DNA from 2 places in the Streptomyces sp. NPDC015532 genome. Region 2 is predicted to be linked to the other one. Evidence: predicted binding sites of a transcription regulator. Region 2 holds the regulator's gene; the other holds the start of a gene.
The links. The regulator HrcA, encoded in region 2, represses chaperone genes, less so after heat shock. The targets are predictions, from matches to a motif close to TTNGCACTCNGNNNNNCNGAGTGCNAA.
Positions count from the first base shown of each region.

Region 1: groES (co-chaperone GroES) is a predicted target of HrcA. The motif match lies at 4,959-4,985, and genes of this name have one in related genera.

Region 1 is NZ_JBIBSY010000004.1:391,030-398,215, reverse strand. It holds gene ACF07B_RS16150 (RNA polymerase sigma factor) at 1-235, shown strand, start outside; gene ACF07B_RS16145 (cell wall-binding repeat-containing protein) at 387-2,408, shown strand; gene ACF07B_RS16140 (methyltransferase domain-containing protein) at 2,386-3,579, opposite strand; gene ACF07B_RS16135 (hypothetical protein) at 3,737-4,066, shown strand; gene ACF07B_RS16130 (polysaccharide deacetylase family protein) at 4,063-4,815, shown strand; gene groES (co-chaperone GroES) at 5,130-5,438, shown strand; gene groL (chaperonin GroEL) at 5,594-7,186, shown strand, end outside.
Region 2 is NZ_JBIBSY010000001.1:559,267-566,452, forward strand. It holds gene ACF07B_RS02330 (DUF3097 domain-containing protein) at 1-743, opposite strand, end outside; gene ACF07B_RS02335 (MBL fold metallo-hydrolase) at 775-1,515, opposite strand; gene hrcA (heat-inducible transcriptional repressor HrcA) at 1,693-2,709, shown strand; gene dnaJ (molecular chaperone DnaJ) at 2,710-3,846, shown strand; gene ACF07B_RS02350 (nitronate monooxygenase) at 3,956-5,050, shown strand; gene ACF07B_RS02355 (16S rRNA (uracil(1498)-N(3))-methyltransferase) at 5,047-5,796, shown strand; gene ACF07B_RS02360 (VOC family protein) at 5,846-6,238, shown strand; gene ACF07B_RS02365 (hypothetical protein) at 6,384-6,947, shown strand; gene ACF07B_RS02370 (S41 family peptidase) at 7,021-7,186, shown strand, end outside.

The DNA of each region.
Region 1 (7,186 bases), on a different contig from region 2:
GGCGGTCTCCATGGCCGAGGGACCGGGCCCCGCCCTGGAGATCGTGGACGCCCTCGCCGACGAACCCGCCCTGCGCGACTACCACTTGCTGCCCAGCGTGCGCGGCGACCTGCTCGCCCGGCTGGGCCGTACGGCGCAGGCGCGGGCGGAGTTCGAGCGGGCGGCCTCGCTGGCGCGCAACGAGCGGGAGCGGGAGCTGCTGGTGGCGCGGGCCCGTGAGCTGCGGGGTTCGTGAGATTCCCGTTCGGTAACTCCGTTCCCAACGTGATCGGCAAGGGCTTACAGTGACGCCGCTGCCGTACACGGGAAGGACGCTCTCCGTTCACCCGTAGGCCCCCGCGAGGCGTGGTCCGGCAGCCACCGCACCTACCCTGGGGGGTACACCCTTGAAAATTTCCGCGCGCCACAGACTCGTGGCGCTCACCGCGGCGACGGCCCTGGCCGCCGGTACCGCAATAGCCCTGGCGCCGGGCGCGTCGGCCGACGTCACCGGGTGGCCGGCGGCCGACGGCCGGATCGCCGTCTCGAACGACGGCATCATGTCGGTGGACGTCGACGGCAACGGCGAGAAGCGCGTCTCGAACGGCTCCGACGACCAGACGCCCGCGTGGTCGCCCGACGGCAGCCGCGTCGTCTTCGAGTCGGCCGGAGGGCTGGGAACTGTCGGCCTCACCAGCCTCAGCGTGACGACGGTCTATTCGTCGGCATCGGGCAGCTCGGCCTCCCACCCCACGTACTGGACCTACGGCCGCAAGATCGTCTTCTCCGCGGCCAAGAAGCTCTACTCGATCCCGGCCGGCGGCGGTACCCCGGTCCGGCTGCTGGCCACCGGCGGCTGCGACCTCGTGCCGAGCGGCGACGCGACCGGCACGCTGCTGGCCTTCCAGCGCAACGGCACCGGCTGCACCACGACCACGCCGTCGGTCGTGCTCTACAACGCCGCCACCAAGACGGAGACCAAGCTCGCCGCGGGCGGCTCGCCCGCCATCTCGCCCGACGGCACGAAGGTCGCCTTCATCCGCACCGTCGACGGTCACCGCCAGCTCTTCTCGATCAATACCGACGGCACCGGCGAGCGCCGTCTGACCGTCGACGCCGGTGACTACGACAGCCCCTCCTGGGCGCCCGCGAGCGACCGGCTCGTCGTGCACTTCGACCGGCCCACCAGTGGTGGCCGCCAGGAGAGCAATGTCGTCATGACGATCACGGCGGACACGGTGACGGAGGGACAGCCCTTCCCCTGGGGAGGCCGTTCGCCCGCGTGGCAGCCGCTGCGCAAGAACACCGTCGCCCGGGTCTGGGGCGCCGACGTCTACGGCAGCAACATCGCCGCGTCGCGCTGGACCTGGAACACGGTCGGCAAGAGCGAGCCGGGGCTCATGAACGCCTCGTCCGCCGTGCTCGTCTCCCGGGACAGCCAGTCGTACGCGCTGACCGCCCCCGCCCTCGCGGGCAAGAAGCACGGGCCGGTCCTGCTGACCCCGGGCACCTCGCTGTCGACGTCCGTCCAGAACGAGCTGAAGCGGACCCTCAAGCCGGGCGCGAGCGTCTACCTCGTCGGCGGCACGTCGATCCTGAGCAGCGCCGTCTCGACGAAGGTCACCGCGCTCGGTTTCGTCCCGAAGCGGCTGGCGGGCACCTCCCGCTACTCGACCTCGGTCGCCGTGGCGAAGTCGATCACCAGCGCGCCGGACTACGTCTTCATCGCGACCGGCACCGACTACCATTCGGCGCTCGCCGCCGCGTCGGCAGCGGGCGCGGACGGGACGAGCGGCAAGGCGGTCGTCGTGCTCAACGACGGCAACACGCTGACCTCGTCGGTGAAGTCGTACCTCAACGGCCTCGACCCGCGCGACACCTACATGATCCCGGTCGGCGGCTCGGCGAAGTACGCGCTCACGCACACGTCGTTCTCCCACTGGCCGTCGACGTACACCTACTACCCGGTCACGGCGAGCACCAACGCGGGCACCGCGGCCGCCCTCGCGCGGTTCTGGTGGGGCGCTCCGGGCAGCGTGTCCCTGGCCTCCACCGACAGCTGGCGCGGCGGCACCTCGGCCGCGGCGGCGATGAACGTCTTCGGCCCGCTGCTGTGGACGGACGTCACCACCCTGACCGCCGACACCAAGTCCTACCTGCTCAAGGGCGCCGCGAACATCAACGGCATCGGCGTCTTCGGCGGTACCGGCTCGGTGTCGACGGCGGCGCTGGACTCCGCGGGCACGGCGATCAGCGCGAGCAGCGGCCAGTGGACGTACACGCCCTACTACAACGGCGTTGCGCCGATGGCGAGTTCGTCCTCGGTCGCCGGGTCGCCCGCAGGCGCCTCGGCGGTGCGGACGGGCACGGCGCCGCGGCCCGTCACCGGGCCGGACCTCGGTCCGCTCAGCACCCGCCACCAGCAGTAGGCGGCTTGGCGGGTGCCCCCACCAGCATGGTCGGGGCGCCCGCCACCCGGGTCAGGAACACCGTCGCGGAGTGCGGGCCCCGCGGCTTCACCTTGCGCCGCAGTTCCTCCGGCTCGACGGCCGATCCACGCTTCTTGACGGTCAGGACACCGACCTCCCGCTCCCGCAGCAGCGCCTTCAACTTCTTCACGTTGAACGGGAGTTGGTCGGTGATCTGGTACGCGGAGGCGTACGGCGTCGGGCGCAGCTCGTCGGCCGTGACGTAGGCGATCGTCTCGTCGACCAGTCCGCCGTCCAGGTCCTCGGCCACCTCGGCGACCAGATGCGCGCGGATGACGGCGCCGTCCGGTTCGTACAGATAGCGTCCGACGGCCCTGACCGCCGGATCCGGCAGGCCGCGGCCGCGCAGTTCGCGCGGGCCCGGCAGCAGGGTGGCGCGCACCAGGCCGGGCTCCGTGCCGAACCAGAGCACCGCCTCCTTCACGTCCCCGCCGTCCGAGATCCACTCGGCCTCCGCCTCGGCGGGGACCGCCTCGTGCGGGATGCCGGGGGCGATCTTCAGCGCGGCGATCGGAGCCTTCACGGCCGCTCCGACCGCCCAGGACAGCGGCGGCGAGTACGCCTCGGGGTCGAAGATCCGGCCCCGGCCGCCCCGGCGTGCCGGGTCCACGAAGACGGCGTCGTACGAGGCGGTGTCCACCTGCGTCACATCCGTCTCGCGCACCTCGATCAGGTCCGCGAGTCCCAGCGCGTCGGCGTTCGCGCGGGCGGCGGCGGCCGTCAGCGGGTCGCGGTCGACGGCCAGGACGCGGATTCCGGCGCGGGCCAGCGCGATGGCGTCGCCCCCGATGCCGCAGCACAGGTCGGCGACGGAGCGGACCCCCATTGCGCGCAGCCGCTCGGCGCGGTGCGCGGCCACGGTCGTGCGGGTGGACTGCTCGACCCCGTTCGGGGTGAAGAACATCCGCCCGGCGTCCTCGGCGCCGAACTTCGCCACCGCCCTTTGCCGCAGCCGTGCCTGGCCGAGGGCCGCCGAGACCAGTTCTGCGGGGTGCTCGCGGCGCAGCCGGGTGGCGACGGCCAGTTCCTGTGCCGGTTCGGTGGCGCGGACCTCGTCGAGCAGGGCGCGGCCCTCGGCGGTGAGGAGAGGGGCGAAGGAGACGTCGTTCACCCGGCCATTGTGGGCCAGTCGGTGGACGGTGTGCTGCCGGCGGCGGTGTCGGGGCCCTCACGGGGGCGGTGAGCTGGGAGGATCCGGCTCCATGCGACCCGTACGACAAAATGATAAAACCGGTGCAAACGGGGCTGGTGCGCGCCGGGGAGTCGGCGTGCTCGCCCTCGCCCCTCTCGCCTCCGGCTGCGCCGGGACCGGCTCGGACCCCGCCCCGGGAACCGGAGTCGCCACGCCGGCCCACGCCCCGGGAACCGGAGTCGCCACGCCGGCCCGCGCCCCGCGGGCCGTGCTCAGGGCGGGCCCTGCCCGCGCCCTCGCCGCCCAGGCGGACCGGCTGAGCCCGGCGCAGGCCCGGCGCGCCGCCGCCGCCCGGCGCCGGGGGCCGGCCGAGGAGCCGCTGACGCCCCCGGCGCCGCCCGCCGGGAATCCGGCCGTCAAGGCCCGCGAGGGATACGCCGGCGCGCGTCTGGAGGACTACCTGTGAGGGTGCGGGTGCCGGCCGCCGGGCTCCTCGTGGCGGTACTGCTCAGCGGCTGCGCGCAGTCCGTCGACCCCATCGAACGGCTCGGCAAGAAGGCGGCCCAGCGGGTGCACCCGACGCAGTCGGCGTACCGCCGCTGGGGTCTGGCCACCCCGCTCGCCCCCGCGCCGGACGTGCCCGTCCGGACCACCGCGCGCACCGCGGACACCGGACTGCCGCCCGTCGTGAACCAGGTGCGCACCCGCGACAAGGTGGTCTTCCTGACGTACGACGACGGGGCGGAGCGTGATCCGCGGTTCGCCGACATGGTCCGCGAACTGCGTCTGCCGGTCAGCGTGTTCCTCACGGACCGGGTCGCCGGCCCCGGGTACGGCCGCCTCGCCCGGCTGCGCGCGGTCGGCGCGAGCGTCCAGAACCACACCCTCGACCACGCCACCCTGCGCGGTCTGCCCTACGCCGGCCAGCGCGCCGAGATCTGCGGACAGCAGGACAAGCTCACGCGGCGCTTCGGCGTCCGGCCCCGGCTGCTGCGGCCCCCCCACGGCCGGTACGACGACACCACCCTGCGCGCCGCCGCCGACTGCGGGGTCGCCGCGATCGTCCTCGGCAGGACGGCCGACGCGCACCCGCTCCGGCCGGGCGACATCCTCGCCGGCCCCGCCGAACCCGATCTCGCGGGCGCCACGCTCCGTCTGCTCCGCCGGATCCAGCGCGAGGGCTTCACCCTGGCGCGGCTGGAGAACTACCTCTAGGAGGCGCAGGGCGCGGAGCCGCCCGGCCGGGGGCGAGCGGAGAGCTGCCCGCGGGCCGACCGGAGATGGACCCCGGAGAGGCGCCCATTCGGTGCGGTCCGGCCTCTTCCGGCCCCTTCCGGCCCACGCCACGCCGACTGCCTTTGGCACTCCGCTTGACCGAGTGCTAATCACAGTCATAGTCTCAGGTCTGGCACTCCCCCCTGGAGAGTGCCAATAGCGACGGGCAGATCCGGCACCCGCGACGACGGATCCACCTGGTCGCCACCTCAGACAGTTAACCCCGTGAGATCTCCGAAGGGGGAGGTCGGATCGTGACGACCACCAGCTCCAAGGTTGCCATCAAGCCGCTTGAGGACCGCATTGTGGTCCAGCCGCTCGACGCCGAGCAGACCACGGCCTCCGGCCTGGTCATCCCGGACACGGCCAAGGAGAAGCCCCAGGAGGGCGTCGTCCTGGCCGTGGGCCCGGGTCGCATCGAGGACGGCAAGCGTGTCGAGCTCGACGTCGCCGTCGGCGACATCGTTCTCTACAGCAAGTACGGCGGCACCGAGGTGAAGTACAACGGCGAGGAGTACCTCGTCCTCTCGGCTCGCGACGTGCTCGCGATCATCGAGAAGTAATTCACCCGGTAAGGGCGTTCGGGGACTTCCCCCGGACAACCCCGCACCAAGCATTGCAGTGAACTGCGCCCCTGGCCCCCGCTACTTTCGATGAACCGGGCGCTGGGGGCGCCGTTCGTTTCTCCCAAGTTTTCCGAGAGGGCTGAACCGCTCCCATGGCGAAGATCCTGAAGTTCGACGAGGACGCCCGTCGCGCCCTTGAGCGCGGCGTCAACAAGCTTGCCGACACGGTGAAGGTGACGATCGGCCCCAAGGGCCGCAACGTCGTCATCGACAAGAAGTTCGGCGCTCCCACCATCACCAACGACGGCGTGACCATCGCCCGTGAGGTCGAGGTCGAGGACCCGTTCGAGAACCTCGGCGCCCAGCTGGTGAAGGAGGTGGCGACCAAGACCAACGACATCGCGGGTGACGGTACGACCACCGCCACCGTGCTGGCCCAGGCGCTCGTGCGCGAGGGCCTGAAGAACGTCGCCGCGGGTGCCTCCCCGGCGCTGCTGAAGAAGGGCATCGACGCCGCGGTCAAGGCCGTCTCCGAGGAGCTCCTCGCGACGGCCCGCCCGATCGACGACAAGTCCGACATCGCCGCCGTGGCCGGGCTCTCCGCGCAGGACAGCCAGGTCGGCGAGCTCATCGCCGAGGCGATGGACAAGGTCGGCAAGGACGGTGTCATCACCGTCGAGGAGTCCAACACCTTCGGCCTGGAGCTCGACTTCACCGAGGGCATGGCCTTCGACAAGGGCTACCTGTCCCCGTACATGGTGTCCGACCAGGAGCGTATGGAGGCCGTCCTCGACGACCCGTACATCCTCATCCACCAGGGCAAGATCAGCTCCATCCAGGACCTGCTGCCGCTGCTGGAGAAGGTCATCCAGTCGAACGCCTCCAAGCCGCTGCTGATCATCGCCGAGGACGTCGAGGGCGAGGCCCTGTCGACCCTGGTCGTGAACAAGATCCGCGGCACGTTCAACGCCGTCGCCGTGAAGGCCCCCGGCTTCGGTGACCGCCGCAAGGCCATGCTCGGCGACATCGCCACCCTCACCGGTGGTCAGGTCATCGCCGAGGAGGTCGGCCTCAAGCTCGACCAGGTCGGCCTGGACGTGCTCGGCAGCGCCCGCCGCGTGACCGTCACCAAGGACGACACCACCATCGTCGACGGTGCCGGCAGCTCCGACGAGGTCGTCGGCCGCGTCAACCAGATCAAGGCCGAGATCGAGAACACCGACTCCGACTGGGACCGCGAGAAGCTCCAGGAGCGCCTCGCGAAGCTGGCCGGCGGCGTGTGCGTGATCAAGGTCGGCGCGGCCACCGAGGTGGAGCTCAAGGAGAAGAAGCACCGTCTGGAGGACGCCATCTCCGCGACCCGCGCCGCGGTCGAGGAGGGCATCGTCTCCGGTGGTGGCTCCGCGCTCGTCCACGCCGTCAAGGTCCTGGAGGGCAACCTCGGCAAGACCGGCGACGAGGCCACGGGTGTCGCGGTCGTCCGCCGCGCCGCCGTCGAGCCGCTCCGCTGGATCGCCGAGAACTCCGGCCTCGAGGGCTACGTCATCACCGCCAAGGTCGCGGAGCTCGACAAGGGCCAGGGCTTCAACGCCGCCACCGGCGAGTACGGCGACCTGGTCAAGGCCGGCGTCATCGACCCGGTCAAGGTCACCCGCTCCGCCCTGGAGAACGCCGCCTCCATCGCCTCCCTGCTCCTCACGACCGAGACCCTGGTCGTCGAGAAGCCGGCCGAGGAAGAGGCCGAC
Region 2 (7,186 bases):
TCCCTGTAGGAGTGGACCCGGGACAGGATGTGCTGCCAGGCCGCGCCGGTGTTCTCCGGCCAGCCCAGGGCCCGGCACACGCCCGTCTTCCAGTCCTGGCCGCGCGGGACGGTCGGCCAGGCCGCGATGCCGACGGAGGACGGCTTCACGGCCTCCCAGACGTCGATGTACGGGTGGCCGAGCACCAGGGCGTGCTCGCTGGTGACCGCCTCGGCGATCCGGGACTCCTTCGACCCCGGGACCAGGTGGTCCACGAGGACGCCGAGCCGGGCGTCCGGGCCCGGGGCGAACGCGTCGACGACCGCCGGGAGGTCGTCGACGCCCTCCAGGTACTCCACGACGACGCCCTCGATGCGCAGATCGTCGCCCCAGACCCGTTCCACCAGTTCGGCGTCGTGGCGGCCCTCGACGTAGATGCGCCCGGCGCGCGCGACCCGGGCGCGGGCGCCGGGTACCGCCACCGAGCCGGAGGCGGTACGGCTGGGGCGTACGGGAGCCGTGGCCGCCGGGCGGACCAGGGTCACCACCTTGCCCTCCAGGAGGAAGCCGCGCGGCTCCAGCGGGAACACCCGGTGCTTGCCGAAGCGGTCCTCCAGGGTCACCGTGCCCGCCTCGCAGCGGATCACCGCGCCGCAGAAGCCGGTGCCGGCCTCCTCGACGACCAGACCCGGGTCCGCCGGGACCTCGGGCACGGACCGGGGCTTCTTCCACGGCGGGGTCAGGTCCGGAGAGTACGAGCGCATTCGGATGACGATAGGAGAAGTCCGGCGGCGCTCACCGCGACACGCCGGAACCCGTCGTGCCGAAGCGTGCCGTCAGGGTGTCCCGCTGGGTGCGGACGAACGCGGCGTCCACGATCGCCCCGTGCCCGGGGACGTACAGCGCGTCCTCGCCGCCCAGTCCGAGCAGCCGGTCCAGCGCCGCGGGCCAGCGCGACGGTACGGCGTCGGGGCCCGCCTGCGGCTCGCCCGACTCCTCGACCAGGTCGCCGCAGAACACCACGGCCGGGTCGCCGGACACGACGGCCACGAGGTCGTGGGCGGTGTGGCCCTCGCCCGTCCGCACCAGCCGGACCTCGACGCCGCCGCCGAGATCCAGGTCCCAGGTGCTCCGGACGAAGCCGCGGGGACGTACGAGCGTGTCGGCGGCCTCCTCCGCCGCCCCCGGGTCGAGACCGTTGCGCACCGCGTCCGCGCACAGCGCGTCGCGGCCGTTCTCGTAGACCCCGGACGAACCGTCCGCGACGAGGATCCGAGCGCCCGCGAACGCCGCGGCGCCGAACACGTGGTCGAAATGTGGGTGGGTGAGCGCGATATGAGTCACACGCCCGCCGGTGAGGGCCCGCGCGTCGGCGCGCAGCGCGGCGCCCTCCGCGAGGCTCGACCCGGCGTCGATCATCAGCGCCGCCCCCTCGCCGACGACGAGCCCGGCCGTGCAGTCCCAGTCCGGAAGCCGCCGTCGCCCCACCCGGGACGTCACCCTTTCCCACCCGAGCTCTTCCCAAGTCAGCCTCATGCGGCGACGCTAACGGTGACCGGGTGCCGTGCACGACCTCGCAGGCCCGCCCTTGCCCGGGGCGTGCCTCACCGCCGTACACTGAGCTGGGGAACGTTGGCACTCGCGTGCGCTGAGTGCCAGACGAAAGCCACGAAGGCCACAAGACCACCGAGTCGACTCCTGGAGGTGTGCGCGATGCTCAGCGAACGCAGGCTCGAGGTGCTGCGCGCCATCGTCCAGGACTACGTGGGCACCGAGGAGCCGGTCGGCTCCAAGGCGCTCACCGAGCGGCACCGGCTGGGCGTCTCGCCCGCGACGGTCCGCAACGACATGGCGGTCCTGGAGGACGAGGGGTACATCGCCCAGCCGCACACCAGTGCCGGGCGCATCCCCACGGACAAGGGGTACCGCCTCTTCGTCGACAAGCTCGCCGGCGTCAAGCCGATGACCGCGCCCGAGCGCCGCGCCATCCAGAACTTCCTGGACGGTGCCGTCGACCTGGACGACGTCGTCGGCCGGACCGTGCGGCTGCTCGCGCAGCTCACCCGGCAGGTCGCCGTCGTGCAGTACCCCTCGCTGACCCGCTCGACCGTGCGCCATGTGGAGCTGCTGTCCATGGCTCCCGCGCGGGTGATGCTCGTGCTGATCACGGACACCGGCCGGGTCGAACAGCGCATGATCAACTGTCCGGCGCCGTTCGGTGAGACGTCGCTGGCGGACCTGCGCGCCCGGCTCAACAGCCGGGTCGCGGGACGCCCCTTCGCGGACGTCCCGCAGCTCGTCCAGGACCTCCCGGACGCCTTCGAGGCGGAAGACCGGGGTACGGTCTCGACGGTGCTCTCCACACTGCTGGAGACACTCGTCGAGGAGACCGAGGAGCGGCTGATGATCGGCGGTACCGCCAATCTGACGCGATTCGGACATGACTTCCCTCTCACCATCCGGCCGGTGCTCGAAGCGCTGGAGGAGCAGGTCGTGCTCCTCAAGTTGCTTGGAGAGGCCGGAGATTCGAGCATGACCGTGCGAATCGGGCACGAGAACGCGTACGAGGGACTCAACTCCACGTCCGTGGTCTCCGTCGGCTACGGTTCGGGCGTTGAGGCAGTAGCCAAACTCGGCGTGGTCGGCCCGACCCGCATGGATTACCCGGGAACGATGGGAGCGGTACGAGCGGTGGCACGGTACGTCGGACAGATCCTGGCGGAGTCGTAAGTGGCCACGGACTACTACGCCGTACTCGGCGTGCGCCGCGACGCGTCCCAGGACGAGATCAAGAAGGCGTTCCGGAGGCTCGCTCGCGAGCTGCATCCGGACGTCAATCCCGATCCGAAGACGCAGGAGCGGTTCAAAGAGATCAACGCCGCGTACGAGGTGTTGTCGGACCCGCAGAAGAAGCAGGTCTACGACCTCGGCGGTGACCCGCTGTCCCAGCAGGGCGGCGCGGGCGCCGGAGGCTTCGGCGCGGGCGGCTTCGGGAACTTCTCGGACATCATGGACGCGTTCTTCGGCACGGCGTCGCAGCGCGGACCGCGCTCGCGCACCCGCCGGGGTCAGGACGCCATGATCCGGCTGGAGATCGAGCTCGACGAGGCGGCCTTCGGCACCACGAAGGACATCCAGGTCGACACGGCCGTCGTCTGCGGCACCTGCAACGGCGAGGGCGCCGCACCCGGCACCTCCGCGCAGACCTGTGACATGTGCCGCGGTCGCGGCGAGGTGTCCCAGGTGACGCGGTCCTTCCTCGGCCAGGTCATGACCTCACGGCCGTGTCCGCAGTGCCAGGGCTTCGGCACCGTCGTCCCGACCCCGTGCCACGAGTGCGCGGGTGACGGCCGGGTGCGCTCCCGTCGCACCCTGACGGTCAAGATCCCGGCCGGTGTCGACAACGGCACCCGGATCCAGCTCGCGGGCGAGGGCGAGGTCGGCCCCGGCGGCGGCCCCGCCGGCGACCTGTACGTCGAGATCCACGAGCTGCCGCACTCGACCTTCCAGCGGCGCGGGGACGACCTGCACTGCACGGTCACCCTCCCGATGACGGCGGCGGCCCTCGGCACGAAGGTGCCGCTGGAGACCCTCGACGGCATGGAGGAGGTCGACATCCGTCCGGGCACGCAGTCCGGCCAGTCGATCCCGCTGCACGGCCGGGGTGTCACCCACCTGCGCGGCGGCGGCCGCGGCGACCTCATCGTGCACGTCGAGGTCACCACGCCGACCAAGCTCGACCCGGAGATGGAGCGGGTGCTGCGCGAGCTCGCCAAGCTGCGTGGCGAGGAGCGGCCCACGGGTCAGTTCCAGCCCGGCCAGCAGGGTCTCTTCTCCCGGCTGAAGGACGCCTTCAACGGCCGCTGATCCATGTGGGGCACGGGGCGGGACACGCCCCGTGCCTTCCACGTCGGAGGCCCTATCCGGACGGGTGACCGGTTTCTGACTTGTCCCGGGGACGTGACAACATGCCGTCATGTCCTCCGCGCTGACCGATCTCTTCCCTCACCCGATCGTGCAGGCCCCCATGGCGGGCGGAGTCTCCGTCCCGCAGCTCGCGGCCGCCGTGTCCGAGGCCGGCGGGCTCGGCTTCCTCGCGGCGGGGTACAAGACCGCCGACGGCATGTACCAGGAGATCAAGCAGCTGCGCGGGCTGACCGGCCGTCCCTTCGGCGTCAACCTGTTCCTCCCGCAGCCCGAGCACGCGGACGCCGCCTCGGTCGAGGTGTACGCCCACCAGCTCGCCGGCGAGGCCGCCTGGTACGAGACCGAGCTCGGCGATCCGGACAGCGGACGCGACGACGGCTACGACGCCAAACTCGCCGTCCTCCTCGACAACCCGGTGGCGGCGGTCTCCTTCCACTTCGGCGTCCCGAAGCAGGAGGTGCTGGAGTCGCTGCGGCGCGCCGGGACCCTCACCCTGGTGACCGCCACCACGGCCGAGGAGGCCCTCAGCGCGCAGCGGGCCGGCGCCGACGCGGTCGTCGTGCAGGGCATCGAGGCCGGCGGACACCAGGGCACCCACCGGGACAACCCGGAGACGGATGGCACCGGCGTCGGCCTGCTCACGCTGGTCGCGCGGGTACGCGAGACCGTGGGGATCCCGGTCGTCGCGGCCGGCGGCATCATGCGCGGCAGCCAGATCGCCGCCGTCCTCGCCGCGGGCGCGAACGCGGCCCAGCTCGGCACCGCCTTCCTCGCGACCCCCGAGTCCGGCGCGAGCGCCGTGCACAAGCAGGCGCTGACCGACCCCCTGTACGTCCGCACGGAGCTCACCCGCGCCTTCTCCGGACGTCCGGCGCGCGCGCTGGCCAACCGCTTCATGCGCGAGCACGGCCCGTACGCGCCCGCCGCCTACCCCGAGGTCCACCACCTCACCCTGCCGCTGCGCAAGGCGGCCGCCAGGGCGGGCGACGCGCAGGGCATGGCACTGTGGGCGGGACAGGGTCACCGCATGGCCCGCGACCTGCCCGCCGGGCAGCTCGTGGAGGTACTGAACGCAGAGATCGCGGCCGCCGAGACAGCGTTGTCGGCCGCCGCCGAGATCCCGGAAGAGGGTGCGGCCCGATGACGGCACCGGTGTTCCTGGTCGAGCACTTCGACACGGACGGCGAGGGACGCCATGTCCTCGACGGACCCGAGGGACGGCACGCCGTCTCCGTGAAACGGCTGCACAGCGGCGAGGACGTCGTGCTCACCGACGGGGCCGGGCGCCGGGCGGACTGCGTGGTCCTCGGCACCGAGGGCAAGGACCGGCTGATCGTACGGATGGGCACGGTCACCGAGGAAGCCCCCGAGGAGCCGCGCATCACGGTCGTCCAGGCCCTGCCCAAGGGGGACCGGGGCGAGCTGGCCGTCGAGACCATGACCGAGACCGGCGTCGACGCGATCGTCCCCTGGGCCGCCTCCCGCTGCATCACGCAGTGGAAGGGCGAGCGGGGCCTGAAGGCGCTCTCCAAGTGGCGGGCCACCGCCCGGGAGGCGGGCAAGCAGTCCCGCCGGGCGCGCTTCCCGGAGGTCGCGGACGCGATGACGACCAGGCAGGTTGCCGCGCTTCTCGCCAAAGCCGATCTCGCCGCCGTGCTCCACGAGGACACCGCCCTGGGCACCGAGCCCTTCGCGACCGCCGCGCTGCCCGGCTCCGGGGACATCGTCCTGGTGGTCGGCCCCGAGGGCGGGATCTCCGCCGAAGAGGTCGCGCTGTTCACCGAGGCCGGCGCGAAGACCTTCCACCTGGGGCGCACGGTACTGCGCACCTCGACGGCCGGGACCGTGGCCACGGCACTGCTGCTGGCCCGCACCGGCCGCTGGTCCTGACCCACCGCCCACGGCACGACCTCACCGTCCGCACCTCACCGGGGAGCTCATGGAACTCGCTCAGGTACGACTGCTCGTCTCCGACTTCGCCACCTGTTACCGCTTCTACTCCGAAGTCCTCGGCCTCAAGCCCCAGTCGGGCGCGGCCGAGGGACCGTACGAGAAGTTCAGTCCGGTCACCGGATCGGCGGGCATCGCCCTCCAGGACCGGGCCATGATGACGGAAATACTGGGAGAGATCGGCGACGCCGTGACCGGACACCGCTCCCTGGTGGTGCTGCGGGTGGACGACCTCGACACCTACTGCGAACAGGTCGTCTCGCGCGGCGCGACCCTCCTGCACGGCCCGGCGCCCATGACGGAACGCATGCGCGTCGCCCATCTCAAGGACCCCGAGGGCAACCTGGTGGAACTCCAGGAGTGGCTGCTGCTGCTCGGCTGACGGGCCGCCGGAAGCCCGTCCGGGGCCGGGGAAACGGGAACCTTACGACCTCCCCGGCCCGCCGGGCAACTCCTTCGGGTGGTTGTGCCCCCGATGGCCGCATGCGGTCTACCGCACGTCGCCGTGCGGTGGCACGCTGCCGTCCATGGGGGCTTCGAGGTATTTCAGAGGCCGCACGAGGCACGGGCGGATCCTGGTGACCGTCGGGCTGGGCGCGGCCGGAGTGTTCGCGGTGACCGGGTGCCAGCCCGTGGACGGACTCAGCACCGCGACCGTCGCCTACACGACCGACCAGACGGCGACCAGAGAACTGAAACGGCGGCAGGTGGACGTGAGTTGGCTCACCTGCACCGCCCGCCTGGGCAACGCGGGCAAGGCCTACACGCCGGGGAGGTCGCCCTCGCCGAGCGAGAACACCGTGGCCACCGTCGACTGCCAGGGCCAGACCGGCGACGGCCGGGACATCACCGTCAAGGGCAAGGTCACCCGCGCCGTCAACGGCGCCTGCGTACGCGGCGATCTGCGCGCCACCGTCGGCGGCAGGCAGGTCTTCCGCGTCAACGGCCTGGGCGACTGCGACGCGGGACCCACCCCGCCGGTCACCTACCACCCCACGAACGGACAGCCCGATCCCACCGTCACCGTCACCGTGACCCGGACGATGTGGTGCAAGGGCGACCCCACCTGCTGGCCCTCACAGGGCAAGTGACCTGCCGGACCGTACGGGGATCAAGTGATCCAAACCCCTGTCGGGCCACGGGCGCGCTGCGTAGGGTGACCGGGTGACTGAGTCCGCAGCCTCCGCGTACATCCGGTTTCCGCATCTGCACGGCGAGTTGGTCGTCTTCACGGCCGAGGACGACATCTGGGCCGCCCCGGTCGACGGCGGGGGCCGCGCCTGGCGGGTCAGCGCCGACAACGTCCCGGTCAGCCATCCGCGCATCTCCC